Regions from separate parts of the Paraliobacillus zengyii genome, predicted to be linked through region 1. Evidence: a T-box and tRNA genes for the amino acid it is inferred to sense, from the RefSeq annotation. Region 1 holds a T-box; the other holds one or more tRNA genes.
The links. The T-box of region 1 lies ahead of tyrS (tyrosine--tRNA ligase). A T-box ahead of a tRNA ligase gene usually reads a tRNA of that ligase, here a tRNA-Tyr.
Positions count from the first base shown of each region.

Region 1 (15,915 bases):
TTACTTTGGTGGAATTGCATCATTTAGTTTACACGGCTATATATGGGGAGCACTCGCATTAGCAGGAACGTTTGTAGCATTATTCCTCCGCCCAATGTTTGGCTTATCTGTACCAAAAATAAAAGATACTTTTTGTTAAAAAAAGGCTCACCACAAATGTGGTGAGCCTTTAAAATTCCTTCATTCAAACTAAATCTTGAAAAATTTGATACAATTTCTTATCTACTACATTTTCAGCATTAAAAATTTCATCAAACGTGTGATAAGTGATTTCATTTTTCTCCATACCCAATGCAACACCAGTAATGTCCGCTTCAATTAATTGAATTACCTTATGTCCCATTCTGCTTGTAAATAACCGATCAAATGCTGTTGGTGTACCGCCACGTTGGATATGACCTAGAACAGTAGGTCTTGTATCTAATTTTGAATGTTCCTTTATTAATCGAGCAACTTCTTCTGCTTTTCCTGCCCCTTCAGCGACCATAACGATACTATGTGTTTTTCCTCTTTGAAAACCACTAGTAAGTTTTTTTGAAATTTCTTCAATATCCCACGCAAACTCGGGTATTAAAACAGCGTCAACTCCACTAGAAATACCTGCCTGTAATGCAATATCACCACAACTTCTACCCATCACTTCAATCACACTGACACGTTCATGACTACTCATTGTATCTCTAAGGTTGCTTATCACATCTGTCACTACATTTAATGTAGTATCAAATCCAATTGTATAATCTGTTAACGGGATATCATTATCAATCGTTCCTGGTAAACCATATGTTTTAATTCCACGTTTAGCAAGTGCCTGTGCACCGCGATAACTACCATCTCCACCAATTACAACAAGGGAATCAATTCCTTGTTCCTTTAAGTTACTTATCGCTTTATTTTGTCCCGCTTCTGTTTTAAATTCCTCAGAACGTGCAGATTGTAAAAATGTTCCCCCCCGATACAGAATATCACTCACATCATGTGTTCCTAAAGTTATAAAGTCATTTTCCATTAGACCTTTAAATCCTCTTTTTACACCAATCATCTCAAATCCATTGGCAATACCAGTACGAACCACAGCACGTATGGCACTATTCATTCCTTGTGAATCGCCACCAGAAGTCAAAACAGCAATTTTTTTCATTATACCCAACCTTTCTTTATGTATCTATACCCTACTTTATCTATAATGCTTATCTATCATTGATTCTATTATAACATGAAGTAATTCTATACAATAAACAAAGTATTGACTTATTTTTTTCCACAAATATATTCAAAAAACCACTATTCTAGTAAGAACAGTGGTTTTGATAATTATTTAAATCGTATTAAAAAGTATTTCTTCTTACCTCTACGAATAATAGTAAACGTATCATCAATACGGTCATTTTCATCTAGATTATAAGTTAACTCTTGCTGACGATCGCCATTAATGTATACAGCACCATTTTGAATATCTTCGCGCGCTTGACGTTTAGATGGTGAAATGTTTGCTTCAACTAAGACATCAATTAATGCTTTTTCTTCTTTAACTAAATCAACTGTCGGTACATCTTTAAAACCTTGTTCAATTTCTTTACCATTTAATGCTTTAATATCACCACTAAATAACGCGGCGGAAATTTTTTGTGCCTGAGCTAATGCTTCTTTTCCATGCACTAATGTTGTCATTTCTTCTGCTAGTCGAATATGCGGCACTCGTTTTTCTGGAGCTGCTTCTAATTCCCTTTCCAATTCTTCCACTTCAGTAATCTCTAAGAATGTAAAGTATTTTAAAAACTTGATAACATCACGATCATCTGTATTAATCCAGAATTGGTAGAACTCATATGGAGAAGTTTTTTCTGGATCTAACCAGATAGCACCACCAGCTGTTTTACCGAACTTTGTACCGTCTGCTTTTGTGATTAACGGTACAGTCAAACCAAATACTTTTGTTTCATCTTGTTCGGTTCTAGACCTTCGAATCAATTCCATTCCAGCAGTAATATTTCCCCATTGGTCGCTTCCTCCAATTTGCAAGGTGCAATTCTCTTTCTCATAAAGGTTTAAAAAGTCAAATGATTGAAGAATCATATAGGTGAATTCAGTAAATGAGATACCATTTTCTAAACGTGATTGAACGGAATCTTTCGCAAGCATGTAATTAATACTGAAATGTTTGCCTGTATCTCTTAAAAATTCAATTAACGTCATATTGCCAAGCCATTCTGCATTATTACGTGCTACCGCACCATTTTCATCATTACCGAAATCTAAAATAGTTGCTAACTGTCGTTTGATTTGATCACTAAAATGTTGAACCGTTTTTTCATCATTTAATTGACGTTCTGTTGACCGACCACTTGGATCACCAATCATACCTGTACCACCGCCGATTAATGCAATCGGTCTATGGCCTGCTTGTTGGAATCTTTTTAACATTAGCGCTGGAACTAAATGTCCAATATGCAAACTATCAGCAGTTGGATCAAATCCACAGTACAATGTAATGACATTTTCCTTTAACTGCTTTTCTAAGCCTTGATCATCTGTAATTTGTTGAACCAATCCACGTTCTTTCAAATCTTTTAAAATATCCATAACCCTCACTCCACTTCTTATTAGTAAATAATTGCAAACAAAAACGAGCATATCTTATCCCTAAGAAGGGGCGAGATATGCTCGCGGTACCACCCTCGTTGCAACAGTTAGTTGCCACTTCATTTCATAACGATGCATGGTAGCACCGTCTTCTATTAAAGAAGAAACTCCGGAACGTAATTCATAAGGTAATTGTGTACTGACTTACACCAAACGTCAGCTCTCTGTAACAGGGAATTATCTTACTACTGCATTCTTTCATAGCGTTAATTATTTATCATTGTGTTACATTAATATCACAGATTTATTACAATTGCAAGAGAAAGCGTTAAACTTTTGGACATATTAATTCTTAATTAAACATTTATGCTATAATATAGATTGGAATTTTAGGAGGGCTTATTATGGATTTTAAACGCATTTTTCATAAAATATATACATCCATTAGCAGTTGGTGGAAGAAAGGAGAGTTTCAGCGTATATCACGTATTGGTTATGATATAGTCTGGAATATCACACTTTTCTTCATTATTATAGGAGTTGTTGGCTTCTTTTTTGCAGGGGGGCTTGGAGCAGGATATTTTGCATCTTTAGTAAAAGACGAGCCTGTAAGAGCAGAGGCAGATATGAAAGAAGACATTTATAACTACTCAGAAACTTCAGAAGTTTATTTTGCAGATGAAGTTTATATGGGTGAAATTAGTTCTGATTTATATCGAGAAGAAGTTACCCTAGATCAAGTCTCAGAAAATGTAAGCAATGCTATTATTGCAACTGAGGATGGATACTTTGAAACACATAATGGCGTCGTTCCAAAAGCAATATTGCGTGCACTATTTCAAGAAGTAACTAATTCAGCAACAAAAACTGGTGGAAGTACTTTAACACAACAGATCATTAAAAATCAAATATTAACAAATGAAGTGTCATTTGAACGTAAAGCTAAAGAGATATTACTAGCGATGCGCGTTGAAGGATTTTTAGAGAAGGACGAAATTTTAGAAGCATATTTAAATATTGTACCTTTTGGTAGAAATGCAAACGGTCGTAATATTGCTGGTATTCAAACAGCAGCAGAAGGCATCTTTAATGTAGATGCAATAGATTTAAATATTGCACAAGCTGCATTTATAGCTGGACTTCCTCAAAGTCCAATTACTTATACGCCATTTACTAATAATGGTCAGATAAAAGATGAAGAGAGTCTGCAGGCAGGTATGGATCGAATGAAAACTGTTCTTACAAGAATGCTTGAGGAAGAATATATAAGTGAGGCAGAATATAACGAAGCGCTAGAATATGATATTGTCGCTAACTTAGCGGAGCCAACACCTACAAGTTTTTCTGAGTATCCTTATTTAACAAATTTAATTCGGGATAGAGCTACAGAAATATTACGAACACAATTAGCAGAAGCAGATGGCTATACAGAAGAAGATTTACAAGATGAAACATTGCAAGAGGATTATCAAATTAAGGCAGAAAGAGAATTAAGTCAAGGTGGTTATAAAATCCAAACCACAATTAATAAAGAAATTTATGATGCACATCAAGATCTTGCAGCAAATTTCAATAACTATGGACCAGAAAAAACGGCGATAAATCAAAATACTAAAAAAGCAATCATGACTACAAATGAAGAAACTGGAGAAGAAGAACCACTTGTTCAACCTGTTCAAGTTGGTGGTATATTAATCGATAATGCTACCGGTAAAATTATTAGCTTTGTTGGCGGAAGAGATTTTGATATATCAAATAAAAACTATGCCACTGATGTACCAAGATCCATTGGTAGTACTGCGAAGCCATTAATAGATTACGCACCAGGAATGGAAGAAGGAACGGTTCAACCTGGATCAATCATTGCAGATGTTGACTTACCAACAGATGAAGAATTCCCAGGAAACTATTCAAAAGGTTATCACGGACTCGTTACTGCAAGACAAGCGTTAACACAGTCATACAATGTTCCTGCAACAAGAGTATTTCTAGATATATTAGATATAGGTGTGAATCCTATCGAGAAGTATTACAAAAAAATGGGCTTTAGTAATGTTCCAGAAGCAACATACAATTCACTAGCAATTGGTACAACAGAAGCTAGTGTGGAGGAAAATGTAAATGCATATGCGACATTTGGAAACAACGGCAACTTTACTGATGCATTTATTATTGAAAAGATTGAGTCAGGCGAAGGTGAAGTAGCCTATCAACATGAAAGTGAGTCAGTAAAAGTATTTAGCGAACAAACAAATTATCTTATGATCGATATGATGCGAGATGTCGTGACACAGGGTACTGCGACTACAGCAAGATCAAATCTAACTAATCAAGGGGTAGATTGGGCAGGTAAAACAGGAACAGGTGATGAATTTAAAGATACCTGGTTTGTCGCAACCAATCCAAATGTTACGGTTGGAACTTGGATGGGCTATGATTATAATCAATCTTTAACAGATGGCTATAGTGGTCGCAATCAAGTTTTCTGGGCACAACTCGTTAATCTTGCCACCGAAATTGATCCAGACCTAATGGCTCCAAGTTCTAGCTTTGAACGACCAGACGGTATTGTATCAAGTTCTTATTGTAAAACATCTGGACTTTTACCTACTAGTATATGTAGTGATTTAGGGTTAGTAGGATCAGATATATACAATTCGAAATTTGTTCCGACTGAAAAAGATAATAGTCTAATTGGTGGACGTTATGTGATCGTGAATGAAGAGGCAGTTATTGCTGGGGAAAATACGCCAGAGGAATTTACAAATGAAAATGGGGTCGCCTTTAATCCCGATTGGCTTAAAGATAATGGTTATGATAACTTAAGTAATATTACTGGGACATTATTACCCAATAATAGTGCGCTTGGTTCGGATGTTGAAGTTCCTAGTACAGATGAAATAGAGAATGATGGTAAAGCACCAAACGCACCAAGTTCTGTCTCTAAATCAGGAAGTGCATTAACTTGGAACAAATCGTCCAGTAATGATGTTGTTGGTTATCGCATTTATCGTGCCAATGATCCAGACAGTAATTTCAGGCTAATTGGTAGTACAACTGACACTAATTTAAACGTCGGAAATTCAGAAGCTGTTTATCAAGTTAAAGCTGTTGATTACTTTGGTCAAGAATCCAAAGCTTCCAATGAGCTAGAGGTTGGCGATTTCAGTGAACCTGAACCTGAGCCTGAGCCAGAAAACGATAATGAACCAGAAGAAGATACTTCAGAAGATAATGAAGCAGAAAATGAGAATAGTGAGCAAGAGCAAGAGGAAAATAACGAAGAAGAAGAATCTGATCAGGGTAATTCCGAAAATAATGAAGAATCTACTCAAGATAGCAGCAACGAGGCTGATAGTAACAACAATGAGGATTAACAAAAAGAGGCTGGGACATAACTAGCCAAAATAACGAAAAAGATTCCGATCATCTTAGGAAGATGGTCGGAATCTTTTTTTGTTGGATTATTTTCAGGATTTGTTGCACCATGCGCATGCTTAGCCGTGTACTTTCTCAAGTTCACCGCCATGAATGCAAATCCTAATTCATTTTCCACTTTCTTCTTGCCTCTTACTGACATACGAGTGAAACGCAAATTAGCCTTCAAAAATCCGAAGACTGGTTCTACATCTATTTTTCGTTTGCCATAGATTTTACCGGTTTCTTTTTCTGAAAGCTGCTGTTTTGTGTATGCTTTTTGTTGTTCCCATTTTTCATTATAATAAATTTTTCGATTATTTCCTTCCTTTGCTTTTGTACAGTGGGAACGCAACGGACAATCCGAACAGTCTTCACATTCATAGACTTTAAAGGATCGGGTGAAGTTATCTTTACCTGTTCGATTAGATAGATACTGGAAAGCCACTTTTTTATCATTTGGACAACGGAAAGAATCACTCGCTTCATCATACGCCCAGTTCATTGTGTTAAAAGGGTCTTGCTTATATTTCTTTGTCTTCTCTTTTCGATACATATTGTATGTAATCAGCGGGATGCGCTCCCGATTAATGCGGACATCTTCATAATTCTGTTCACTTCCATACCCTGCATCAGCTACGATATATGTGGGAAGTTCAAAGAAGCTTTCCTCGATTTTATCTAGAAAAGGAGTGAATGTGCGTACATCAGTTGGATTGGGAAATACGTCATATGCGAGTGTATATTGTCCTTCGGTCGCAATTTGTACATTGTAACCTGCTTTTAATTGGCCATTCTTCATATAATCGTCTTTCATGCGCATAAAGGTGGCATCATGGTCTGTCTTTGAATAACTATTGCGCGCTTCAAATATAAGCCTATCCTTTTCGTATTTTTGTTTGCGTGCTACGTAATCTTTAAACTGTTTGCGGTATTTTTTTGGTGTTTTCCTTGCAGAGCGAAGCTGCTTCCGTTTGCTGACATCTTTACTTTCTTCGATCTGTTTGTCGTATCCTTCAACGGTCTTCTCTAGTTTCTCAACTACTTTTTCGAGTTCTTTAGTGGATAGTTCTTCCGTACTTTCGCGTTCTATTTCTGGAATAATTTCGTTTGCCAATAATTCATCGTACAGTTGATTTGATTTCTCCACCAAATTCGCACTGTATTTTTCAATCGCTTTTCGCCAAACAAACGTAAATTTATTGGCATTTGCTTCTATTTTGGTGCCATCAATAAAGATCGCTTCCTGGTCAATCAGCTCTTCTTTCACCAGTTGGCATCGAAATTGTACAAAACATTGGCGTAACAGTTCTTGTACTTCTTCATTGACTCGAAAACGATTAATCGTTCGATAGCTTGGCTCATAACCTTGCGCTAACCACATCATGCGTACACTATCTTTCAGTAATGATTCAATTTTTCTTCCAGAGAAAACAGATTGCGTGTAAGCACATAAAATAACCTTCATCATCATGCGTGGATGATAAGCAGGACAACCTGTTTCATGTAAGAAAACAGAAAATGCTTTATCAGGTATTTGTTCTACTAAGTCATGGATCGTATAGGCAATATCATTTTTTTGTAATTTCATTTCAAAATCTAACGGCAGAATTACTTGATTCATGTTATAATCTTTAAACATAAGGATACCTCCGATTGTTATTGTGTGGTACTTTAATTTTATCAGAAGGTATCCTTTTTTACTTACTAAAATTTTCGATTTTATAAAAAAGTTGCATCTTCCAACTACCGTTGGAAGATGCAACTTTTTATTGTTTATCTGAGTTTTGTCCCAGCCTCTTTTTGTTTCTTCACATAAAAATAGCTCCATCTCATTTAGATGGAGCCATTACTAAATTTAATATCGATCTAAGCATTCGCGATGCACGCAAACTACTCAAAATCCTGATTTAATTCTAAAATAACCATTTCAACACGTCGGTTTCTACTCCAATTTTCTTCAGAGTTATTCTCGACTATTGGTTTTGTATCTCCATAACCAACTGCCATGAATCTACCCTCATCTAAATCACTCGAATCAATAATCTTACGTATAACACTACTGGCTCGCGCACCCGATAGTTCCCAATTTGAAGGATATTGCAAAGTAGATATAGGACGATTATCTGTGTGACCTTCTACTCTTACATTATTAGGTATATTTTCAAGTAGTAAGCCTACTTTATCTAGAAATGGTTCGCCTGAAGCTTTAATTTCAGCTTCAGCTGAATCAAATAAAACTCTTTCTTGTAAAATTAAAACAACACCTTGATCAGTTCGATTTGCTGTAATCGTATTTTGTAAATCATTCTCGTTTAAAAAGGCTTGAATCTCTGCTAACAATTCATCCAGTGTATCTTGATTATCTTCTAACATTTCACTATTGGTTTGCTCATTTGAATCAATTACTTCCGTTTCTGATTCAGATAGATTATTATTCGTTTCTTCTGCTCCCTCATCTTCTACTTGCGGTTCAGCATTTTCCGTTGGATTGTCCATTTCTAACGTAGAAGGAAAGGTATCAAAAATCATACGGTTACGGAAAGATTCTGCCACAGCTTCGAATTTGACTAGATCAATTTGTGACATAGAGAAAAGTAATATGAAAAACACTAAAATGAGCGTTACTAAATCGGCGTAAGTTACCATCCACTTCGGAGAGCCTTTATCTATCCGTTTTTTACGACGCTTCATTTGCTACATCCTCCGCACCCTCATCTATTCCTTCTTCTTGTTTTTTCTTCATATTTTCAGATAGGAAAGCACTTAATTTCTCTTTTAGAATTCTTGGATTCTGGCCAGATTGAACACCGATGACTCCTTCTATAACAATTTGTTTCATGAATATTTCTTCATCTGTTTTTATTTCTAGTTTTCCTGCCATGGGTATGAATACTAGATTTGCCAAAACAGATCCATAAAACGTTGTTAATAACGCTACAGCCATATTTGGACCGAGTGTGGTTGGATCGGTTAGGTTATTCAGCATTAATACTAAACCAATTAATGTTCCAATCATTCCCCATGCCGGGGCATACTCTCCAGCCTTTTCTAGAATAATACGACCCTTTAAATGCCGATCTTCCATTGCTGTAATCTCAGCATTCATAATATCATTAATTACTTCTGGCTCAATACCATCTATTGCTAATAATACACCTTTTTTAATAAAAGGATCTTCTACACTCTCTAACTCATTCTCTAGCGCTAATAAACCTTCGCGTCTTGCTCTTTCTGATAACCGTTCAAATAATTGAATTAGATCACCAAGGTTCTGCTCATTTCTGTTAAATGTTTCTTTTAATACGCTACCTGTTAACTTTATTTGCTCTAAATTGAAATTAATCAATAGAGCGGCAACTAAACCACCTAATACGATGATAATGGAAGCGACCTGTATAAACGAAACAAATCCACTAGTACCACCACTTGAAATAATACCAAAAATTATCATAATAAAACCTAATGTTATGCCAATTGGGGTTAAAATATCTCTTTTTTTCATATGCCCTCTCCCTAACTTACGTGCAAACTTGTATGACTTAGCCTCATGCCAAGGATTTGCAATTTGATATTTTATATATCGGCATTAATTTGATTTTGTTGAGTTCCTTTCGATAATTTGGTGTGGTAAAATAACATTTGATTCTTGAACTTCTTCTTTATTCATATACTTAGTTAATAAGCGCATTGCTACAGCTCCAATATCATACATAGGTTGAACGATAGTAGACAATGTAGGTCTAACCATTGTTGCAAGACGCGTATTATCAAAACCAAATACTTCAATATCTTCAGGGACATTCAGTCCTTTATCTTGAATACCGTGTATAACACCTAATGCCATTTCATCCGAAGCAACAAATATTGCTGTCGGCTTACTTTCTAATGCAACAAGTTGTTCTGCCGCTTCTATTCCAGAATCGTACGTGTAATCACCTTTAATGACGAAGGATAGATCTACTTCTTGTTTTGACTCTACTAAAGCACGCTCATACCCTTTGTACTTCAATTCATTTATTGGTGTTTCTTCAAGAGCAGATACAAAAGCAGGTTTAGCATGTCCTTTTTCAATTAAAAATTGGGTTGCTTCATAAGCTGCATGTTCATAATCAATATTTACCGAAGATATCGTTTCTGTTGGATCGATAGTAGCGGCCAATGTTACTGGTACTGGAGATGTTTTAAATTGTTGTACATGTTCTTCCGTTATTTTTCCACCCATAAAAACAATACCATCTACTTGTTTTTCTAACATAGTGTTAATTAGTTTTATTTCTTTGTCTACGTTTTGATCGGAGTTACTTAAAATAATATTATATTTATACATATTTGCAATATCATCAATTCCTCTAGCTAATTCAGAGAAAAATATACTTGAGATATCGGGAATAATAACACCAACAGTTGTTGTCTTTTTACTTGCAAGACCACGTGCCACTGCATTTGGACGATACCCTAATTCTTGAATTGTATTTAACACCTTTTTACGTGTTGCGGGTTTCACATTCGGATTGCCATTAACCACTCGTGAAACTGTTGCCATTGATACATTTGCTTCCCTTGCTACATCATATATTGTTATATTCATCTTAATTCTACCTCCGTATATTCCTTTTAATTAGCCTGACACTCTTTATTTAATCATACGTTACTATAAGTTATTGCGCAATGATTCACTATGTATTAAAGATTTATCACATGCATGTGTTATATTATATCAAATTTTAAGTTTTTTTGTTATGAAAAGAATATATATATCTTATTTACAAAGTTTTGCCCTCTTGATTAGACTACAAACAAGAGGGCTGTTTATTATTTATAATTTGCTACTTCCTTCATAAATCGATCAAACATCTCAAAGTCCATTTGTTGTGCTGCGTCCGATAAAGCAACTGCTGGATCAGGGTGTACTTCTGCCATCACACCATCAGCTCCTATTGCGAGCGCAGCTTTTGCAGCAGGAATTAATAGATCTCGTCTTCCTGTAGAATGTGTTACATCAACCATAACAGGTAAATGTGTTTCTTGTTTTAAAATAGGTACAGCTGTTATATCCAATGTGTTACGAGTTGCTGTTTCGTATGTTCTGATACCTCTCTCACAAAGAATAATATTCCCATTCCCTCTAGAGTTAATATACTCTGCTGCATTAATAAAGTCCGCAATAGTGGCAGACATTCCCCGTTTTAATAAGACGGGTTTATTTACTTCACCTGCTGCCTTTAATAATTCAAAGTTTTGCATGTTACGTGCACCGATTTGTATAACATCAATATAGTCTAAAGCTTTTTCAATATCTGCTGGATTTACAATTTCACTCACAACTGCTAAACCATACTCATCTGCAACACGCTTTAAGATTTCTAATCCTTCAAAGCCTAGACCTTGGAAATCATAAGGAGATGTTCTTGGTTTAAACGCACCACCACGTATTAGCTTGAGACCTTTCTTTTTAACCTGCTCTGCAACTTGAGCAACTTGTTCATAACTTTCTACTGCACAAGGACCGAATATGAAATGTTGGTTTCCATCACCAAATTTTTCACCGTTTATTTCAATAATAGTATCTTCCGGTTTTTTCTTTCTAGAAACTAGTAATGCCTTGCTATGATTATCTTCTTGTAAATCTAAACCAGCTTTAAAAATTTCTTTAAAAAGATGAATTATCGTAGCATTTTCAAATGGCCCTTTATTATTTACCTTAATTAATTCAAGCATATCACGTTCACGAACTGGGTCATAACTATGATTTGCACCCTGTATTTCCTTTACCTCTCCAGATTTTTGAACTAATTCTGCGCGTTTATTGATCAATTTTAATATTTCTAAATTAATTTGATCAAGTTCTTGTCTTAATTGATCGAGTTCTTGATTACTCAATTGGACTACCCCCTGTTTTGATTTCACGTTATAATAGATATAAGACGTTTTTTTAATTAGTCACAATTATAGCTAATATTTTAATACTTGTCATTATTATGTTTAAATATTTAGTATATTCTTTATCTTTCATCATATGTAACCATGTAGTATAGAAAGGATTAAATTTTATGAATGAGTATATTTTCGCATTAGATATTGGAACACGTTCTGTTGTCGGATTAATTTTGGAACAAACAGATGAGCATTACAAACTAATTGATTATGTTATGCAAGAACACGAGGAACGTTCGATGTTAGATGGGCAAATCCATGACGTAGTTGCTGTAGCAAAGGTAATTCATCAGGTGAAAGAGAAGCTAGAACTTAAGCATACTATTAAGCTCACTAAAGTATGCGTTGCTGCTGCTGGAAGAGCTCTTAAAACAAAGCGAACGACAATTACTAAAAATATTGAACAGCACCCACTAATAGAAAAAGAAGACATTCTCTTTTTGGAACTCAGTGCCGTACAACAAGCCCAACATGATTTAGCTTTGGAGGAAGCAGATAATTTGAGTACGCATTATTATTGTGTAGGATATTCCGTTATACAATATAAATTAGATAATGATATAATTGGCTCTCTCATTGATCAACAAGGTAGTAAGGCTGAAGTTGAAATTATCGCCACCTTCTTACCAAAAGTAGTTGTTGAATCATTATTGTCCGCATTACAACGTGCGGATTTAGAAATGGAAGCACTGACACTAGAACCTATTGCTGCAATCAATGTCCTTATTCCCACTTCTATGCGAAGACTTAACGTTGCTTTAGTTGACATTGGAGCTGGTACGAGTGACATTGCCTTGACTGATAGTGGTACAATTGCTGCTTATGGCATGGTACCACGTGCAGGTGATGAGATAACAGAAGCTATTAGTGATCACTATTTGTTGGATTTTAAAGAAGCAGAACGTGTTAAGAAAGAAATTACGGGAAATAATGAATCCATTATTACCGATATTTTAGGATTTGAAGAAAAGATTCTTTTTGATGAACTTGCACAAGCAATAGATGGTGCAATTGAAAAGCTCGCAGATGCGATAGCACAAGAAATTTTAGAGTTAAATACAAAGGCCCCTAAAGCAGTTATGTTAGTTGGGGGTGGAAGTTTAACACCTAATTTGACAATCAAATTGGCTGAAAAGTTACAGTTGCCAGTAAATCGTGTTGCCATTCGTGGAACAGATGCTATTCCGAATTTAAAATTTGCTGCTGAAGTTCCTGCTGGTCCTGCTTTCATTACACCGATCGGAATTGCAATTGCTGCAAAACAAAATCCAGTTCATTATATAAGTGTAACAGTAAATGATCGAGCCGTTCGATTATTCGATATGAAACAATTAACTGTTGGTGATTGTTTGCTAGCTGCTGGTATCCATATTGATAAATTATATGGTCGTCCTGGAATGGCTTATATTATAAGTTTTAATGGACAGAGTATCACTTTACCTGGCACTTATGGCAAAGCCCCCTCTATTCTATTGAATGGACAACCTATAACAATAGAAGAACCTATTAAACATGGGGATATCTTACATGTTGAAAAAGGGGAGAATGGTAAAAACCCTATCGTTACAATTGAAGAGTTAGTCGGTGAAGTAAATACATTTACTGTTTATTTGAATGAAAGAAAACAGTATGTAAAACCTTCTATTGAAGTCAACGGAGTAAAAAGCAATTTAGATTATGTATTAAAAGATCATGATAAGGTAAATGTGATTGAATCAAAAACTGTAGAGGATTTTTTAATAAAACACAATAGACAAGACATTTTAACTGAATTATACACTTTTAAAATTTATATTGATGGGGAAGTAAAAGAATTAAGTGATTTCTCAACTAAACTTCTGGTCAATGGAAAAGTAGCAAAAAACAAAACAGTATTACAACCTGGAAATAAAATCGAGGTAGTGAATAGACAAGTTCCCACTATAGGAAATGTATTGCATGCTTTATCAATTGAATTAGATCAATCGATGTCAATAACATATAATGGGGAGCCTATCCTATTAAATAAGCAAACAATACGTGTTTTTCAACAAAATAAAGAGCGGGATATAGATGATCTTTTATATCATGGGGACAAGTTAGAGCTTAGATCAACAGAAGAAACTGGCTTTATATTTCAAGATATATTCCGACATATTTCTATAGATTTATCAAAAGTAAAAGGTAGTGTAGATATCAAAAAAAATGGTAAACCAACAACCTTTTTCGAACCGTTAGAACCAAACGACGAAATTACAATTAACTAACAGGGCCTTTTCACCATCGTTATTACTTTGTAAAACGTCACAGAGAAAAACTACGACATAACATACCTTGTTGGAAATATACTCCGCTTTCCGTGGGCACGGCTTCAGCTAACTTAGTAAAGCAACAAACGCTTTACTAAGTGGATCTTCAGCCCGTGCTGTTCCCACAGGAGTTTACGTATATTTCCAACGCTAGGTATGCATTTCTTTCATGAGTTAAAAATTACAATTATGAAAGAGAGACAATCGGTTTATTGCTATTTTAGTTACATACACTTTAGCAATAAACAAGCTTATCAATTGTTTGTATTTTAAATTATAGAGTGATCTTAAAAGCTAGCAGAGGATGGTTGAGATTCCTGTGGGAATAGCAAATGTTTTCAATGGGATGATCAATCCCACGAACCGAACATTATTTATAAAAGCGTTCTTTGCTTCTATAGAATGCTGAGTTCGTGCCCACGGAAAGCGAAACCATTTCCTGATGTAGCGAGTAAGACCAGAATGTGACGTTGCAGTTGATGATAATAACTAGGTAGTTACGTTTGAATTTATTGGTTTAGTTAAAGACAAAGAAAAGGGTTGTAGCTATTTTTCAGCTACAACCCTTTTTATATATTAGCCTTGTTTTTTTACGTCTTTTGCTGCTTCATCAATTGCTTCTGCAACTTCTTCAGCTGCCTCTTCTGCCGTTTCTTTGACAACATCAGCATCTTCTTGTGCGGTATTGATCTTTTCTTGAATAGTCTTAGTTGTTTCTTTAAACTTATCGCCTAATTCTTGTGATTTTTCTGTAACATTCTTTTGTACCTGTGCAGATGTTTCTTTTGCATAATCTTTCCACTCTGTTCCTTTTTCATATGCAACATCTTTCCAATCGCTTGCACGTTCTTTAATAGTGCTAGCTCCTTGGTTTAACTCTTCACGCAGTTCTTTACCAGCCTTAGGTGCAAATAGTAAAGCGACCGAAGCACCTACAATACCTCCGATTAATGAACCGATTAAAAAGTCTTTGCTATTAATATTCTCGTTCTGTGCTTGATTTTGTTCTTCTTGATTACTCATTCCTATTCCTCCCTATTTTCTATTTCTTATCTATATAAACTACATTATTCCCTTTTTCGTTTTTTGAACATTTCCATTGCAATCGTTCCCCATTTAACTGCTTGAGCAGTTTCTTCCTTATTCTCTTCAGCAACTCTTGTAATACTAGTGGAAACATTTCGAATCGACTGGTTAAAACCTTGTACAGTCTCACCAATACCTTTAATTCCATCAACTAACGTATTTAAACGTTGTGACTTATCATTGACATCTTCTGCAAGCTTATTAGTTTTATTTAATAATTCAGTTGTTTCTGTTGTTATACCCTCCATTTGTTTTTCTAAACCTTCTAAGGTATCTGCTACATTTGACATTGTACGTTGCGTTGCTTTAAGTACCTTAGCTAAATAAACAACAAGTACTGCAAATGCAACTGCGAATATTAGTGCTGCGATGTAAAGTAAAATAATCATCTGCTACCAGTCATCTCCTTTATATGTATTTATTATTACCATGTTTATATACTTATTTACCCGAAATATATTCTTGTAAAACATATCATTTAAATTTTACAATATAGATCAAATTTATTCGTGATAAATTTCTATCTATTTAATTAATAGTAAAGAGAAGGCATAAAATCCTTCTCTTTACTATTTCGATATATAAGCTAAATATACCTGTTTAT
Region 1 covers NZ_CP029797.1:2,573,788-2,589,702, forward strand. The annotation lists gene DM447_RS13130 (YeeE/YedE family protein) at 1-139, shown strand, start outside; gene pfkA (6-phosphofructokinase) at 185-1,141, opposite strand; gene tyrS (tyrosine--tRNA ligase) at 1,315-2,583, opposite strand; T-box leader at 2,647-2,854, opposite strand; gene DM447_RS13145 (transglycosylase domain-containing protein) at 2,988-5,960, shown strand; gene DM447_RS13150 (IS1182 family transposase) at 5,957-7,642, opposite strand; gene motS (flagellar motor protein MotS) at 7,894-8,694, opposite strand; gene motP (flagellar motor protein MotP) at 8,681-9,505, opposite strand; gene ccpA (catabolite control protein A) at 9,590-10,591, opposite strand; gene DM447_RS13170 (bifunctional 3-deoxy-7-phosphoheptulonate synthase/chorismate mutase) at 10,816-11,883, opposite strand; gene DM447_RS13175 (cell division protein FtsA) at 12,054-14,183, shown strand; gene DM447_RS13180 (YtxH domain-containing protein) at 14,802-15,248, opposite strand; gene DM447_RS13185 (DUF948 domain-containing protein) at 15,293-15,700, opposite strand.

Region 2 (15,915 bases), 1.4 Mb from region 1:
CACGAAAGGTGCAACGACTTGGGCACTGTCTCAACGAGAGACCCGGTGAAATTATACGATGCGTGAAGATGCGCATTACCCGCGACAGGACGGAAAGACCCCGTGGAGCTTTACTGTAGCCTGATATTGAATGTCGGCACAGCTTGTACAGGATAGGTGGGAGCCGTTGAAGCGTGAGCGCTAGCTTACGTCGAGGCGCCCGTGGGATACCACCCTGGCTGTGTTGACCTTCTAACCCAGAACCGTGATCCGGTTCGGAGACAGTGTCAGGTGGGCAGTTTGACTGGGGCGGTCGCCTCCTAAAGAGTAACGGAGGCGCCCAAAGGTTCCCTCAGAATGGTTGGAAATCATTCGAAGAGTGTAAAGGCAGAAGGGAGCTTGACTGCGAGACCTACAAGTCGAGCAGGGACGAAAGTCGGGCTTAGTGATCCGGCGGTACCGTATGGAAGGGCCGTCGCTCAACGGATAAAAGCTACCCCGGGGATAACAGGCTTATCTCCCCCAAGAGTCCACATCGACGGGGAGGTTTGGCACCTCGATGTCGGCTCATCGCATCCTGGGGCTGTAGTCGGTCCCAAGGGTTGGGCTGTTCGCCCATTAAAGCGGTACGCGAGCTGGGTTCAGAACGTCGTGAGACAGTTCGGTCCCTATCCGTCGTGGGCGCAAGAAGTTTGAGAGGAGCTGTCCTTAGTACGAGAGGACCGGGATGGACACACCGCTGGTGTACCAGTTGTTCTGCCAAGAGCATCGCTGGGTAGCTACGTGTGGAAGGGATAAGTGCTGAAAGCATCTAAGCATGAAGCCCCCCTCAAGATGAGACTTCTCATCTTTTTAGAGTAAGATCCCTCAGAGACGATGAGGTTGATAGGTTCGAGGTGGAAGCGTGGTGACACGTGTAGCTGACGAATACTAATAGATCGAGGACTTAACTATAATACTATATGTTGTCTTGTTGTAATTCTTATCTAGTTTTGAAGGTACACTATCTTCAAAATGGTTTAGTGACAATAGCGAAGAGGTCACACCTGTTCCCATGCCGAACACAGCAGTTAAGCTCTTCAGCGCTCATGGTAGTTGGGGCTTTGCCCCTGCGAGAGTAGGACGTCGCTAAGCCAGAATTTTTTTAAAATGTTAGCTTTGTGAAGCAATAATTTTATTGTGTCATATTGTTCCACAGTAGCTCAGTGGTAGAGCAATCGGCTGTTAACCGATCGGTCGTAGGTTCGAGTCCTACCTGTGGAGCCATTTTGCTTCCATAGCTCAGCGGTAGAGCACTTCCATGGTAAGGAAGGGGTCGCCGGTTCAATTCCGGCTGGAAGCTCTGTAGCATTTTTATACAATGGCCCGTTGGTCAAGCGGTTAAGACACCGCCCTTTCACGGCGGTATCACGGGTTCGATTCCCGTACGGGTCATCAATGGAGGATTAGCTCAGCTGGGAGAGCACCTGCCTTACAAGCAGGGGGTCGCAGGTTCGAGCCCTGCATCCTCCACCATATGCCGGCCTAGCTCAACTGGTAGAGCAACTGACTTGTAATCAGTAGGTTGGGGGTTCAAGTCCTCTGGCCGGCACCATTTTTAAATCTGGAGGGATAGCGAAGTTGGCCAAACGCGGCGGACTGTAAATCCGCTCCCATCGGGTTCGTAGGTTCGAGTCCTACTCCCTCCACCATTATTCTGTTTCATAGAAATTATGTAGCAGTGTTTTTCACTGTTTTTTTATTGGGCTATAGCCAAGCGGTAAGGCAACGGTTTTTGGTATCGTCATGCGCTGGTTCGAATCCAGCTAGCCCAGCCATTTTCTTAATTAAAGAGCCATTAGCTCAGTCGGTAGAGCATCTGACTTTTAATCAGAGGGTCGAAGGTTCAAGTCCTTCATGGCTCACCATTTTATTAATGAGTATATTTTATTGTATCTGGGGCCTTAGCTCAGCTGGGAGAGCGCCTGCCTTGCACGCAGGAGGTCAGCGGTTCGATCCCGCTAGGCTCCATCATACGTACTAGTAATTAAAAAAAGACTAAATTATGTAAAAGATCCCTTTTTATTAAAAAAGGGATTTTTTTATTTCTATAAAATGGTATACTGATTTTTATAAGAAAATGTAAATTCAACAAAAACATAAAAAAGTGAAACCTTTTATATAGCTAGTTCGTACATAAATTGACCGCAATAAAAGCGGAGGTATTTAGATGATGGATGCAAAAATAAAACAAATAATAAAACAAGTTAAAAAGGGAGATCAATCCGCATTTGAGGATATCGTTATCCTTTTTCAAGATAAGGTGTATCAAATTTGCTATCGTATAATTGGTAATATGCATGAAGCTGAAGATTTGGCACAGGAAGCTTTTATTCGTGCTTATGTTAATATACACTCATTCGATGAAAATCGTAAATTTTCTACTTGGTTATTTCGAATAGCTACAAATTTAACTATTGACAGGATTCGTAAAAAGAAACCTGACTACTTTCTAGATGCTGAAATCAAAGGCACTGATGGTTTAGATATGTATTCACAACTTTCTGCAGACCAAGCACTACCAGAGGAAGAAGTGGAGAGTTTAGAACTGCAGTCTTATATTCAACAACAAATTATGGACCTGCCTACTAAATATCGAAGTGTAATAGCACTTCGTTTTGTTGATGAAATGTCTCTTGCAGAAATAAGTGAAATTCTAAATATCCCGGTTGGGACTGTAAAAACTAGAATTCATCGCGGGAGAGAAGCACTACGAAAGAGGCTTCGTCATGTATAAGGAGTGTGAAAGTTATGGGCTGTAATAAAGAAGTAGTTGCTTTAATGCATAACTATTTAGATGGTGATTTATCCAATCAAGAAGAAACAGAGTTAAGATATCATTTACAAACATGTCAAGCATGTCAAAAATATTTTCAAGAATTAACCCGAACTACAACTTTGTTGAAAAATTCAAATGAGATACAAGTTCCTACAAATTTTACAGCAAATGTGATGAAACAGTTACCAAAAGAAAAAATACGACATGGTTACAAGAGATGGTTTAAAAACCATCCACTTTTAACAGCAGCCGCAATATTTTTTATCTTTATGTTTGGTAGTGTTTTCTCGGTATGGGATGAAGATGGACAATTGTCTGTTTCTAAAGATAGTAATTTAATTATAAAGGAAGATACAGTTATTGTTCCTAAAAATGTAATTATAGAAGGGGATTTAGTTGTTAAAAATGGAGATTTAAAGATAGATGGTCAAGTTAATGGGAACGTTGTATTAATAAATGGAGAACAGTTAATGGCATCAGCTGGAAATATAACGGGAGAAATTGAACAGGTGAACCAAGTATTTGAATGGATGTGGTATCACATTAAAAAGGTGAGTAAAGGTGTATTCAATTTAACTGATTAAAAAGCAAAGGAGTGACTTACAATCATTTCTTTGCTTTTTTTTAAAGAAAACTGTTTTATTATGATAAAGGGATAAAAATTGTGATAGTATGGTAACAATAGAAAATATGTTATAATAAAGTACGTAATATTTTACAGATGGGAAGATAAATTCATGAATAGAAGGATGTGTGACCATGCTTGATGGGGGATTAAACATTTTTAATCTTTTGCGTATCGGAATTGATATTACCCTTATCTGGTATGTTTTATATAAACTTATTATGCTTATTAGAGGCACAAAAGCCATTCAATTATTAAAGGGTATTTTTGTTGTACTAGGTTTTTATCTCGTTAGTTATGCTCTAAATTTACAAACTGTTCAAGTACTCATTGAACAAGTTATTGTTTGGGGACCATTAGCAATCATCATTTTATTCCAACCTGAATTAAGACGTGCATTAGAACAAATTGGTAGAGGTAGTTTTTTCAGTAGAAATAAGAACTCTGAAGAAGAAATATTAAACGAAGTTATTGATGCAATAGTTAAGTCATGTAACTATATGGCAAAGCGTCGGATTGGTGCTTTGATTACGATTGAGCGTGACACGAATATGGGTGATTTTGTGGAAACTGGTATCCCAATTCGAGGACAATTAACCAACCAGTTATTAACTAATATTTTCATCCCAAATACACCTTTGCATGATGGTGCGGTTATAATTAAAAAGGACGAAATTGTAGCAGCAGCATGTTACTTACCATTGTCTGAAAGTCCCTTTATCTCTAAGGAGTTAGGAACTCGTCATAGAGCAGCAATTGGGGTAAGTGAAGTAACAGATGCTTTAACGATTACTGTCTCTGAAGAAACAGGTCAAATTTCTTTTACTAAAAATGGTGAGTTACATAGAGATTTAGATCAAGATAAGTTAATGGATATGTTGAGAAATGATTTAGAAAGTTATTACATGAAGGCCCCTACGATAAAAAGTTGGAATTGGAGGGGGAAGAAGAATGAATGATTGGTTAAATAGACCGTGGGTTATTCGAGTACTGTCATTAATATTAGCTGTGCTGATCTTCATTGTTGTATCATTTGATAATCAGGAGAACAGTTCGAATGAGGTTGGATTTGATGACCTTTTTAGTAGTTCACAAGAAACGCAAATAGTTGAAGACATACCTGTTAATATTCAAATTGATGATGAACAGTACGTTGTTAGTGGAGTTCCTCAAACAGCATCTGTCACATTAGCTGGCACTGTGAGTGTGGTACAATCGACTGCGACACAACAAAATTTCGATGTATTTGTAGATTTGGAAGACTTAGAAGTTGGTACTTATACGGTTCCATTAGAACATGATGGGATATCGGATCGATTAGATGTAAGTATAGACCCAGAAGAAATTGAAGTAACTATTGAAGAGCGGGCTTCAGCAGAATTTGAGGTTATTGCTGATTATACAAATGAAGATGGTTTACAAGCCGGATATGAATTATTGGAAGCTTCTATAGAACCATCAACTGTTCAAATTACTAGTTCTAAGAGTGTTGTTGACCAAATAGCTGTAGTGAAGGCTTTTGTTGATGTAGATGGGATAGGAGAGTCTCTTACAATAGAAGAGGTTCCTGTACGTGTTTATGATAGCGAAGGAAATGAATTGAACGTGCGTATAGAACCAGAAACAGTAAGTGTTACTGTTAACGTAGACAATCCGAATAAAAATGTACCAATTAATATAGATACAACAGGAGAAGCCGCAGAAGGAATCATTATTTCGTCTACTACTTCAGAAACAGAGGAGGTTCAGGTTTTTGCCTCTGCATCTGATTTAGATGAAATAGATGAAATTTCAACGGAACCTATTGATCTATCTGAAATAACGGAAGATACTACTATAGAAGTTGAATTAAATGTACCTGATAATGCAAGGATGCTAAATCCATCTACAATTACGGTGAATGTTGAAACAGATCTGGAATTAGTTGAAACATTTGAAAACGCTCCTATTTCTGTTGAAAATTTGGACAACACCTATACTGCTTCGTTCATAGAGCCGCAAGGTGGAGAAGTTGATTTATCGGTGACAGGTTTTGAAACAGATTTAGAGGGTGTTACTGTAGCAGATTTCCAGTTAACTCTTGATGCCTCAGGACTGGAACCTGGAGAGCATGAGGTACCGATTGATGTGATAGGACCGAACAATTTGGACATTGTTCTATCAGTTGATGATGCCATAATAAGTATAACTTCTGAGTAAGTTCAAAATTGAATTTATATGTAAATACTTGGGTAAAATGATAAGTATGATAGAAAATAAATGTCTATATTTTAATTAGGAAACAAAGGAGAGGTACATTATGGGTAAATATTTCGGAACAGATGGAGTTAGAGGGATTGCAAATGAGCAATTAACTCCGGAACTAGCATTTAAACTGGGCCGATTTGGGGGATATGTACTAACCAAAGATACCAATAAACCGAAAGTATTAATAGGCAAGGATACACGCATTTCTGGGAGTATGCTTGAGGGCGCACTAACAGCAGGTTTACTTTCGATAGGTGCTGAGGTAATGCGACTTGGTGTTATAACAACACCAGGTGTAGCATATCTTACTAAAGCGATGAGTGCGGAAGCAGGAGTAATGATTTCAGCTTCCCATAATCCTGTAGAGGATAATGGCATTAAGTTTTTTGGACCAGATGGGTTTAAATTAACGGATGCACAAGAACAAGAAATTGAGGCTTTATTAGATGCATCAACTGATGATCTACCTCGACCAACAGGAGCGGATATTGGTCAAATCAATGATTATTTTGAAGGTGGACAAAAATATATTCAATACTTAAAGCAATCTGTTGATAACGACTTTGAAGAATTACATATAGCTTTAGACTGTGCACATGGATCAACTTCTTCATTGGCAACACATCTATTTGCTGATTTAGAGGCAGATATTTCTACGATTGGAGCATCACCGGACGGTTTGAATATTAATGCAGGTGTAGGCTCTACGCATCCTGAAACATTACAAGCCTTTGTATTAGATAAAAAAGCAGATATAGGTTTAGCATTTGATGGAGACGGTGACCGCTTAATTGCTGTCGATGAAAATGGTGATATTGTAGATGGTGATCAGATCATGTACATTTGTGCGAAATATCTTAATGAAAAGGGTCTATTACGACACTCAACTGTTGTTTCTACCATAATGAGTAATATTGGATTTTATAAGGCAATTGAAGCACAGGGTATGAAGAGTGATAAAACCTCTGTTGGTGATCGTTATGTCATGGAAGAAATGCGTAGAGGTGGTTTTAATTTAGGTGGAGAGCAATCAGGGCACATCATCTTTCTTGATTACATCACGACGGGTGATGGAATGTTAGCTGCCTTACAGTTAGTTAATGTAATGAAAGAAACAGGCAAAAAACTTTCAGAATTAGCTGGAGAGATGGTTAAGTTCCCACAAGTTCTAAAAAATGTTAAAGTAATTGATAAACACCAAGCCCTTGTTCATCCACGTATTCAAGAAGTGATTGCGAAAGTAGATGGAGAAATGGGTGATAACGGACGTGTGTTAGTTCGACCGTCTGGTACAGAATCATTGGTTCGTGTTATGGTTGAAGCACCTACATTAGAGAGATGTAATGAGGCAGTTGAAAAAGTAGTTACCGTAATAGAACAAGTTCTTGGAATGAAATAAGGAAAAGCGATGTCCTAATTTGGACATCGCTTTTAAATTTAGTATAAAGTTAGGCTGTGAAATTCCCATCATAGCTTAGCATGATAGCAGATTTAACGTTTTCCATATTTGCTATATCATTAACAAAAGCAGTTTTTGAATCTTTTACACGCACCTCATAAGTAACTTCATATTCATGATTTGACATCGATGATTTAGATTTAACTGCATGTTTTGTCGCAAATTGTGAAATGATTTTCTCAAAACCCTTCTCAATTGTAGGATTAGTATACTTGACGATTAGTAAATAAGGATTTTCAATGGTAACACGATTGATAAAGAAAATCATAACCAAACCAATTAAAACTGTCCCTACTATTACAAGTGGAATAAATCCTGCCCCACATAATATACCAGAAACGATTGCCCAAAATAAGTAGACTAAATCCATAGGGTCTTTAATTGGTGTACGGAATCTAACAATTGATAAAGCACCAACCATACCGAGTGACAATAGTACATTAGATGAAATCCCCATAATAATGAGAGCGGTAGCCATTGTCATAATAATAATGGAAACATTAAAGCTGTGGGAGTAAATAACACCAGAAAATGTTTTCTTATATATGAAGTAAATAACCAATCCAATAATAAAAGATGTTATTAAACCGAGTAAGGAATCGATTAGTGAAAATTCCTGTGTTGATTCTAAAAAATTCGAACTAAGTATATCTGAAAAATTAACTGTACCTATCATTGTGTTTTCCTCCAACATAATTTAATTTTATTTTTAGCCATACATTCGACTAAGGTGATACTTTGAATATGTGCCGAGTCTACGGTCGTTTACTTGTAATAGTTTTTTTATTACATCTGGTAGAAATTCATCATATTTCACTTCTAAAACGACTAAGTTTGGATCCAATGCTTCAATCATTGGTAAATCTCTATTTAGAATGTCGGTGTTACGAAAGCTTGTCTTGATTGAACTGTCAAAAGTAATTCGTACGTTTCCGTATGGGTAGATAAATACTTCTCTATTGTAGTCAACAACAGTAACAGGCTTTAATTGGTATAAGTGCATTTGAATATATAACTCACGCATTAATGACCTATCGTCCTCTTCCATCCATCCAACATTACCCATGCAAATTGCTTTGTACTCTTCTGGTGAAATTGGACAACTTATTTTTTGACATAAGTTGTTTCTTTTGCTTTTTCGTTCTAATTTTAAAGTTGTTCTGTCATGATTATAAAGTCGAACGCGATATTTATTTCGGCTAAGATAGCCTTCTTTTTTTTCAGTTAGAACCTTATCTTCACTATTATCAAAGTAAACACTGCGTATGAAGTATTTTCCGTGTTCATCGGCATTGTTATCGTAATGCATAACATGTTTTAAATTTTGGCGCAATAGATGACAATCTAATTTATTAATCGCATGTTTTAATTCTCGTCGTCCTTGTTTTTGTTGAAAGATATTTCGTTTAAATAACATATGTATTCTCCTTTCTGTTAGTTTACTGTGATAGTGCCTACTTCCTATTATATAAATGGAACTTAAAGTTAACTTAAAAAAACTTTACGAAGTTTTAACAGAAGTGTGGAAAAAGCGTGTAACAGGAAAGAAAAAAAACAAAAAACCCCGTCAAGACGGAGTTTTTAGAAAAAATCAATAATGAGAAAGCTCAATAGTGTTAGAAAATAAATAAAAAGGACATGACTACGGTAGCCGAACGTGAAGTACAGTGCCTTTAGGTGCATTCTGTTTTGCAGAAATAGAACCATCATGACTTGCAACAATCCACTGTGCAATCGATAAACCGAGTCCTACTCCACCTTGCTCACGAGAACGGGCCTTATCTTCTCGATAAAAACGTTCGAATATATGATCAAGATTCTCTGACTGCAAGCCTATTCCAGTATCTTTAATTACGATTTCATGATAGCCATCATACCATGATGTCAGAACCTCAATTTTATCACCTTCTTCGGTGTATTTTAAGGCATTGTCTAGTAAGATCACAAGTAGTTGATGCATACGATTTTTATCGGCAACGATCTTCTTCGTTGATTTTAATTTATAGTTTATCTGTTTATCTTGTGATTGCGCAATTTCTCGATAAGGTGCACAAACCCCTTCAACAAATATATCCAAATCAAATTTCTCTTTTTCTAACTGTGTTGCAGTAGAATCTGCACGGGCTAATGTTAGTAAATCACTAGTTAGTTTAGATAATCGATTCGTTTCAGATAAAGACAATGCGATATTTTCAAATACATCCACCACTTTCTTTTGGGGAGAGGTTAATAATAACTCTAATTTATTTTTTATAATCGCAAGCGGCGTACGTAATTCATGCGAAGCATTCTCGACAAATTCAGTTTGCTTATCCCAAGAGTTAATAATAGGTTGCATTGTCTTTTTTGATAAAAAGTAACTTGCCACAAGTGAAACCACTATAAAAATAATGGACACAATGATTAATAACTTTTCAAATCTATTTAAAAGCTGATATTCTGTATCAACATTTAATAGTAATTGTGTGTAAGCGACCCCTGTATCTTCTGTATTAGAAAAGGTGAGGGAACGGAATTGATAGACGTCATCTACTGTGAGTGGTTCAATTACATTCAATGACTCTGCATCGTTATCGACTTGTAAATCTTCTAAATAGCTTTGATAAAATAAACTGCCAATTTGATCTTGGTTAATAATTGTTCCGTCTTCTCCCCATTCAATCATAACAATTCGTGGGCTAGCCATTCTATCTTGTTCATTTGGGCCTCTTTCGATTGGATCTTCAGAAAGCTCTCTATTGTCATCGTCTAGCGGAGAAAAGCGTTCACTAGATGTTATAAGCTCTTGATATTCGATCAATTCTTCATCAGGTAATGAAAAAAGCGATGATTGAATTTGGCTATATATAATCACACCGAATAAAGCAAAGATTAAGCTAAATGCAATAAAGTTATAAATCATAAGCCGTAGCTGTTGTTTTTGAATAATTTTTTCCTTATTCATTTGTATCACCAGTTGCACTTAGCATATAACCAAGACCGCGAAATGTTTTTATATAATGGTGGTAATTGAATTGTTTTAGCTTTTTACGTAAATGACTAGCGTATACTTCAACAACAGTAGTAGAAGTATCTGATTCAAATCCCCAAATTCGATCAAATATTTGATCTTTCGTAACAATAATGTCCTGATTGTGAATGAGGTATTCTAATAAATCGAATTGTTTACCGTTTAATATTAAATTTTCATCATTTATACTGGCAGATTTATTTTGTATATTTAGCTTTAAATCAAGGAATGTTAAAAAGTGATTGTCTAACTCACCTGTAACTCGGCGAACAATTGCTTCAAGTCTTAGTAATAGCTCCTCCCGATGAAAAGGTTTAACTAAATAATCATCTGCCCCAATCTTAAAACCTTTGATCTTATCGTCAATACTATCTTTTGCAGTTAAGATAAGTACAGGTGTCTTAACTTGTTTTTCTCGGAGCTTTTGTAGCACTTCATAACCATGGATGGAGGGAAGCATAAGATCAAGAATAATAACATCAAATATATTCTGTTCGGCTAAAAAAAGACCTTCTTCGCCATCAAATGCTTGTGATACATCAAATTTGATTTTGGTTGTTTCCAGTATTGTGTGAGATAAATTTTTGTCATCTTCTATAATAAGCAATTTCATGTAGGTCACCTCTATGTGTAAATATAATATATGCTTATTAGAAACTTTTTCTGCAAAAATAGCAAGCCTTTCTTGCACGGTTAAATATTTCAAAACATATATTGTATTACCGAGAAAAAGAAGGATTTTGTAAAAATATCTCACTAAAAAAGATTGCTAGTTGATTTATTCTCGGTTAAAATAGGGTGTGTTCTCATTTCTAAAGAGAGCAGTATTCGAGAAGAAAAGGAGGAAAGTAGTTAATAGCAGTTAAAGCGCCTGAACTATTTTTGAACGATAAAAAATAGTTGACGAGGAGGAGGATTATCGAGTTTTCGGCGGATACCTCCCGGTTGCACACATCTCCAACCGAAAAGTTTTTATTCGAAAACAAAGAGGTGACTCTTTGAACAAGAATATTAACCTGATGATGAAAAAAATCATGAGAAAGGGGCAAATAGACGCCTCTAAATCAACTAAAGATATAGGTTTCGTTTGTTTGCCCCTTTATATTAGGAGGAAACAAAATATGTGTGGAATTGTTGGATATATTGGACAAAATGATACGAACGAAGTTTTATTAAACGGGTTAGAAAAATTAGAATATCGTGGTTACGATTCAGCCGGTATTGTAACGCTAAATGATGATGGATTGAACTTGTTTAAAGTAAAAGGTCGGATCGCTGTATTGCGTGATAAAGTAGATGAAAACGTAAAAGCAACTATGGGAATTGGCCATACCCGCTGGGCAACACATGGGGAACCAAGTGAGGAAAATGCCCATCCACACCAAAGCGCGTCTGGTAGATTCACCATTGTTCATAATGGTGTTATCGAAAATTATTACGAACTACGTGATGATTATTTAGCTAATGTAGCATTAGCAAGTGAAACAGACACAGAAATTATTGTACAATTAATGGAAGTCTTGTTTAACAAATATAGTGATGTTACAGAAGCGTTTCGTCAAACGGTTTCTTTATTAAAAGGTTCTTACGCAATTGCTTTAATTGATGCTGAGAATCAGGATACAATTTATGTGGCGAAAAATAAAAGCCCATTATTGGTTGGACTTGGTGATGGTTTTAATTTAGTAGCGAGTGATGCAATGGCAACATTGAAAGAAACAGATCGTTACCTTGAAATCCACGATAAAGAGATTGTTATGCTAAATCGTTCTTTTGTTGAAGTACAAAAACTAAACGGTGCTGTAGTAGAAAGAGAGCCTTTTACCGCTGAAATTGACGCTTCTGATATAGAAAAAGGAACTTATGCTCACTTTATGTTAAAAGAAATTGATGAGCAACCCTTTGTAATGAGAAAAATAGTCCAAGAATATCAAGATGAAAACGATAATATCAAATTAGATCCATCTGTTCGCCAGGCAATGATGAATACAGATCGTATTTATATTATTGCAGCTGGTACTAGTTATAATGCTGGTTTAGTAGGTAAGCAATGTATTGAAAAAGTAGCAGATATTCCTGTTGAAGTGCATATCGCAAGTGAGTTTGCTTATAACATGCCTTTGTTATCTGAAAAACCATTATTTGTATTTATCTCACAAAGTGGCGAGACTGCAGACAGTCGTTCTGTATTAGTTCGAATTAAAGACTTAGGTCATCCGGCACTAACGATTACAAATGTTCCGGGATCTACCCTTTCTCGTGAAGCGGATTATACTTTACACTTGCATGCAGGTCCTGAAATAGCAGTGGCTTCAACAAAAGCTTACACTGCACAAATTGCTGTATTGACCATTTTGGCTGTAGATACTGCACAAGCAAAGAATTTAGATTTAGACTTTGATCCATTACAAGAGTTAGGTATTGTATCTAGTGTAATGGAATCCTTAACAGATCAAAAAGAAGAATTTGAAAAGATAGCGAAAGAGTTTTTTACAGAAACACGCAATGCATTCTTTATTGGACGTGGAGCAGATTATTTTGTTGTCCAAGAAGCATCATTGAAGCTTAAAGAGATATCTTATATTCAAGCAGAAGGTTTCGCTGGGGGAGAGTTAAAGCATGGTACGATCGCTTTAATTGAAGAAGGAACTCCAGTAGTAGCTCTAGCAACACAAAAAAATGTAAATTACTCTATTCGAGGTAATGTGCAAGAAGTAGCAGCACGTGGGGCTAAGACATGTATTATTAGCCTTGAAGGATTAGATCAAGAGACTGACTCGTTTGTGTTACCGAAAGTACATGAACTATTCACACCGTTGGTGAGTGTTATTCCAATGCAACTACTTGCTTACTATGCTGCTTTACATCGTGATTGCGACGTAGATAAGCCGCGTAATCTAGCGAAGAGTGTGACTGTGGAATAAGATGTTTTTAAGAGTGTTTTTACAATGTATCATGAAAAAAAGTTTTATACTTGAAAAAAAAGTTCTATTCTTCGAAAAAAAGTTCTATACCAATTTTTGAGTAATAAAATATCAGGATGTTTAGTTGAAAAAAATAGATTTTAAAAATGTGATTTTAAAACTAAATATTTTTTTACCCTCTGCTCTTAAATAAGAACAGAGGGCTTTTTTATGTAGTTACCACTAATAGTAACCAATAAAGTATACGTTTGATATTTTTTTCGAATTAAATAATAGGAGGAGTATTATAGCATGATTGGATATTTTCCTCACCCATATAAAGATGAGAGTATCTATAGTATTGTTGCACGCTACCATTACCATATGGGAAATAAATCAAAGTATCATACATTAGAAGAATTATTTTCGAAAACTGTCTCTTTAAATACAGAATATATTAATAATCTGGATCAACTTAGTTCTAAAATAAATCATTTTTCTAATCAGCCGGGATATGAGTTGTTAATCAATCATACTACAGTCCCATTATACTATCCGTTTAATAAAACAACATTACTTTGTACAAACTGGATGATTTAGAAAAACATTTGGCGCTTGCCGAAGATGTAAAATTTCTCGTTAATTATCGAGCCTGTTTTCTTGAACAGGCATTATACAAGAAGTATCTAACCATTATAAAAATTAAAGGAATTGCTTATCCAATGTCCCAAATGCTAAAGAACTTATCTGATTTATTACTAACTACCTATGGAAATGAATTTTTAAATTATATGGATTCAAATTTAAAAGATGATAATTGGATAAATAGATTATTTCATGAAAAGAAGCTCTTCGACATTCATCCTATTAGGCACATTTTATTAATGAGGGCATTATCTGGATCTGTGGAAAGTTTTATTCATAACAGTGACCAGTTTGAACCCTTTGGTGAAGGTCCGTGGGTTTGTATGAATCCTTTATGTGATCATTACTTAAAAGAGGTAGTAACTAAAGTTGAAGTATCTGTACATCCTTTTAATAGAAAGATTCAAGGAGATTTTATTTGTAACTGTGGTTTTGTATATCGGTTAAGGCAAGGGGAATTTGATCCATGTAAAGTTCCTTATTTTAGCAGTCGTGTAATGAAGAAGGGACATGTTTGGGAACGAAACTTTTACAAGATGGTTAATCAAGGACTGAAAATGAATGAATTAGAAGAGAAAACAAAATTAAGCAGACCTACAATTAGAAAAATATTAAGAGAGGGAATAGATCCTATTCAGAATGCTATACAAAAAAGAGACAAGAAAACAAAAGAATGGAGGAAAAGGAAAACTGCAACTTATCGAAGGGTTTGGATAAATGCTGTGAATAACAATCCAAATCATACAAGGAGCGAGTTAGCGAATCATAATAGAGCTACTTTTGCATGGTTGCACCAATTTGATTCAGAATGGCTTGAAGAAAATTCACCAGTGTCCCAAAAAGGGCATCGACGGAAAGAAAAAGAGGATTTTGAAGAAAAGGATCTTTTCATGGTTAAGGAGGTTCAACGGATAAATGATGAATGGAAGCAGCATGAAAAAGTGGTAGGGAAAATTATAAGAAAAACCTTTTCTGCTATTTGTGATTTATTAGGTAGCAATAGAGAGAGAAAAGTTCCCTAAAACATATAAGTATGTTCAATCAATACAAGAGTCAGTAGAGCATTTTCAGATAAGGAGAGTTGATCTAGTACTTGAAATTCATTTCAAAGATAAGATTGTAACTAAATATCAGTTATTAGAAACGGTTGGAATCCGAAAGAATATTAAGCCAAATGTTGTCCCTTATGTTAATGAAATACTTATCAAGCATAACAACCTGATTACACTAATTAATTAACGTATGTAAATAAAGGAGTAGAGAATTAATGGCAAAACGCAAAAATATTTGGACTGAAGATAAAATTGCGCGGTATATAAAAGAGGGGAGAGGTAGCGGAGAATTAAGCGATTATAAACCATGGCTGACTAATCAGGATTTTCCCTCTTTAGGACGTACACATAGACCCAAAGGTTGGAAAACTAACAGGGAGCATCAGCTGTTTTCAGATATTGAACGAAACTATTTTTACATACTTGATTGGTCAGAAAATGTAATTGATATTAGAGAACAGTATCCTCTTGATAGAGAGAAAACAATCAAAATAGCTGATAAGAAACGAATAAACCATTCATTTGAAAGAGCAAATAAAACACCCATTGTGATGACAACCGACTTTTTAGTAACCGTAAAAGGCCAAGATGGAATAAATTATATTGCAAGGTCCATTAAACCGGCAAACCAATTAAATGATAAACGTGTTATAGAAAAGTTGGAAATTGAAAGGCAGTATTGGGAGGATGAAAATGTTGACTGGAGAATTGTGACTGAGCTTGACATTCCACGTGACCTTTGCAGAAATATTGAACAACTTCATAAACATTACGACTTAGAGGAAAAGGACAAGTTGTTGGCGGAAACTTTGTATAGAGAAATAGTAGAACAGGAGGGCATATTATTAAAAGCTCTAAATTCATTTGATTCCAAATATAATTTGGAGGTCGGTAGCGCATTGGCTCTATTTAAACATTTATTGGCTAATAAAAATATCAAATTGGATTTAATGCAGAAAATAAACTACAGGATGGATATGGGAAACCTCAATATTACAGAGTTAAGTGTAGAAGAAGGGACTGTAAAACATGAAAATATACTCTAATTATAAATGTCAAGCTTATCATGTACAATTTTGATTGTTTAAGAATGTACAAAATTACGCATCATCTTGCTTTAAATGATCCTTAATTCTATAAGAAGGTCCTACGATATTGACTACTTCTGCGTGGTGTA
Region 2 covers NZ_CP029797.1:209,534-225,448, forward strand. The annotation lists rRNA gene DM447_RS01080 (23S ribosomal RNA) at 1-933, shown strand, start outside; rRNA gene rrf (5S ribosomal RNA) at 998-1,113, shown strand; tRNA gene DM447_RS01090 (tRNA-Asn) at 1,171-1,245, shown strand; tRNA gene DM447_RS01095 (tRNA-Thr) at 1,250-1,321, shown strand; tRNA gene DM447_RS01100 (tRNA-Glu) at 1,342-1,413, shown strand; tRNA gene DM447_RS01105 (tRNA-Val) at 1,419-1,494, shown strand; tRNA gene DM447_RS01110 (tRNA-Thr) at 1,498-1,573, shown strand; tRNA gene DM447_RS01115 (tRNA-Tyr) at 1,585-1,670, shown strand; tRNA gene DM447_RS01120 (tRNA-Gln) at 1,722-1,796, shown strand; tRNA gene DM447_RS01125 (tRNA-Lys) at 1,811-1,886, shown strand; tRNA gene DM447_RS01130 (tRNA-Ala) at 1,917-1,989, shown strand; gene sigW (RNA polymerase sigma factor SigW) at 2,192-2,755, shown strand; gene DM447_RS01140 (anti-sigma factor family protein) at 2,770-3,381, shown strand; gene cdaA (diadenylate cyclase CdaA) at 3,557-4,381, shown strand; gene DM447_RS01150 (CdaR family protein) at 4,374-5,621, shown strand; gene glmM (phosphoglucosamine mutase) at 5,722-7,068, shown strand; gene DM447_RS01160 (DUF4956 domain-containing protein) at 7,118-7,801, opposite strand; gene DM447_RS01165 (polyphosphate polymerase domain-containing protein) at 7,838-8,545, opposite strand; gene DM447_RS01170 (sensor histidine kinase) at 8,771-10,072, opposite strand; gene DM447_RS01175 (response regulator transcription factor) at 10,065-10,751, opposite strand; gene glmS (glutamine--fructose-6-phosphate transaminase (isomerizing)) at 11,260-13,062, shown strand; gene DM447_RS01185 (TniQ family protein) at 13,354-13,641, shown strand; gene DM447_RS01190 (TnsD family Tn7-like transposition protein) at 13,650-14,708, shown strand; gene DM447_RS01195 (TnsA endonuclease N-terminal domain-containing protein) at 14,954-15,784, shown strand; gene istB (IS21-like element helper ATPase IstB) at 15,839-15,915, opposite strand, start outside.
Region 2: it encodes a tRNA-Tyr, which carries the amino acid that the T-box ahead of tyrS (tyrosine--tRNA ligase) is inferred to sense. The anticodon was not compared.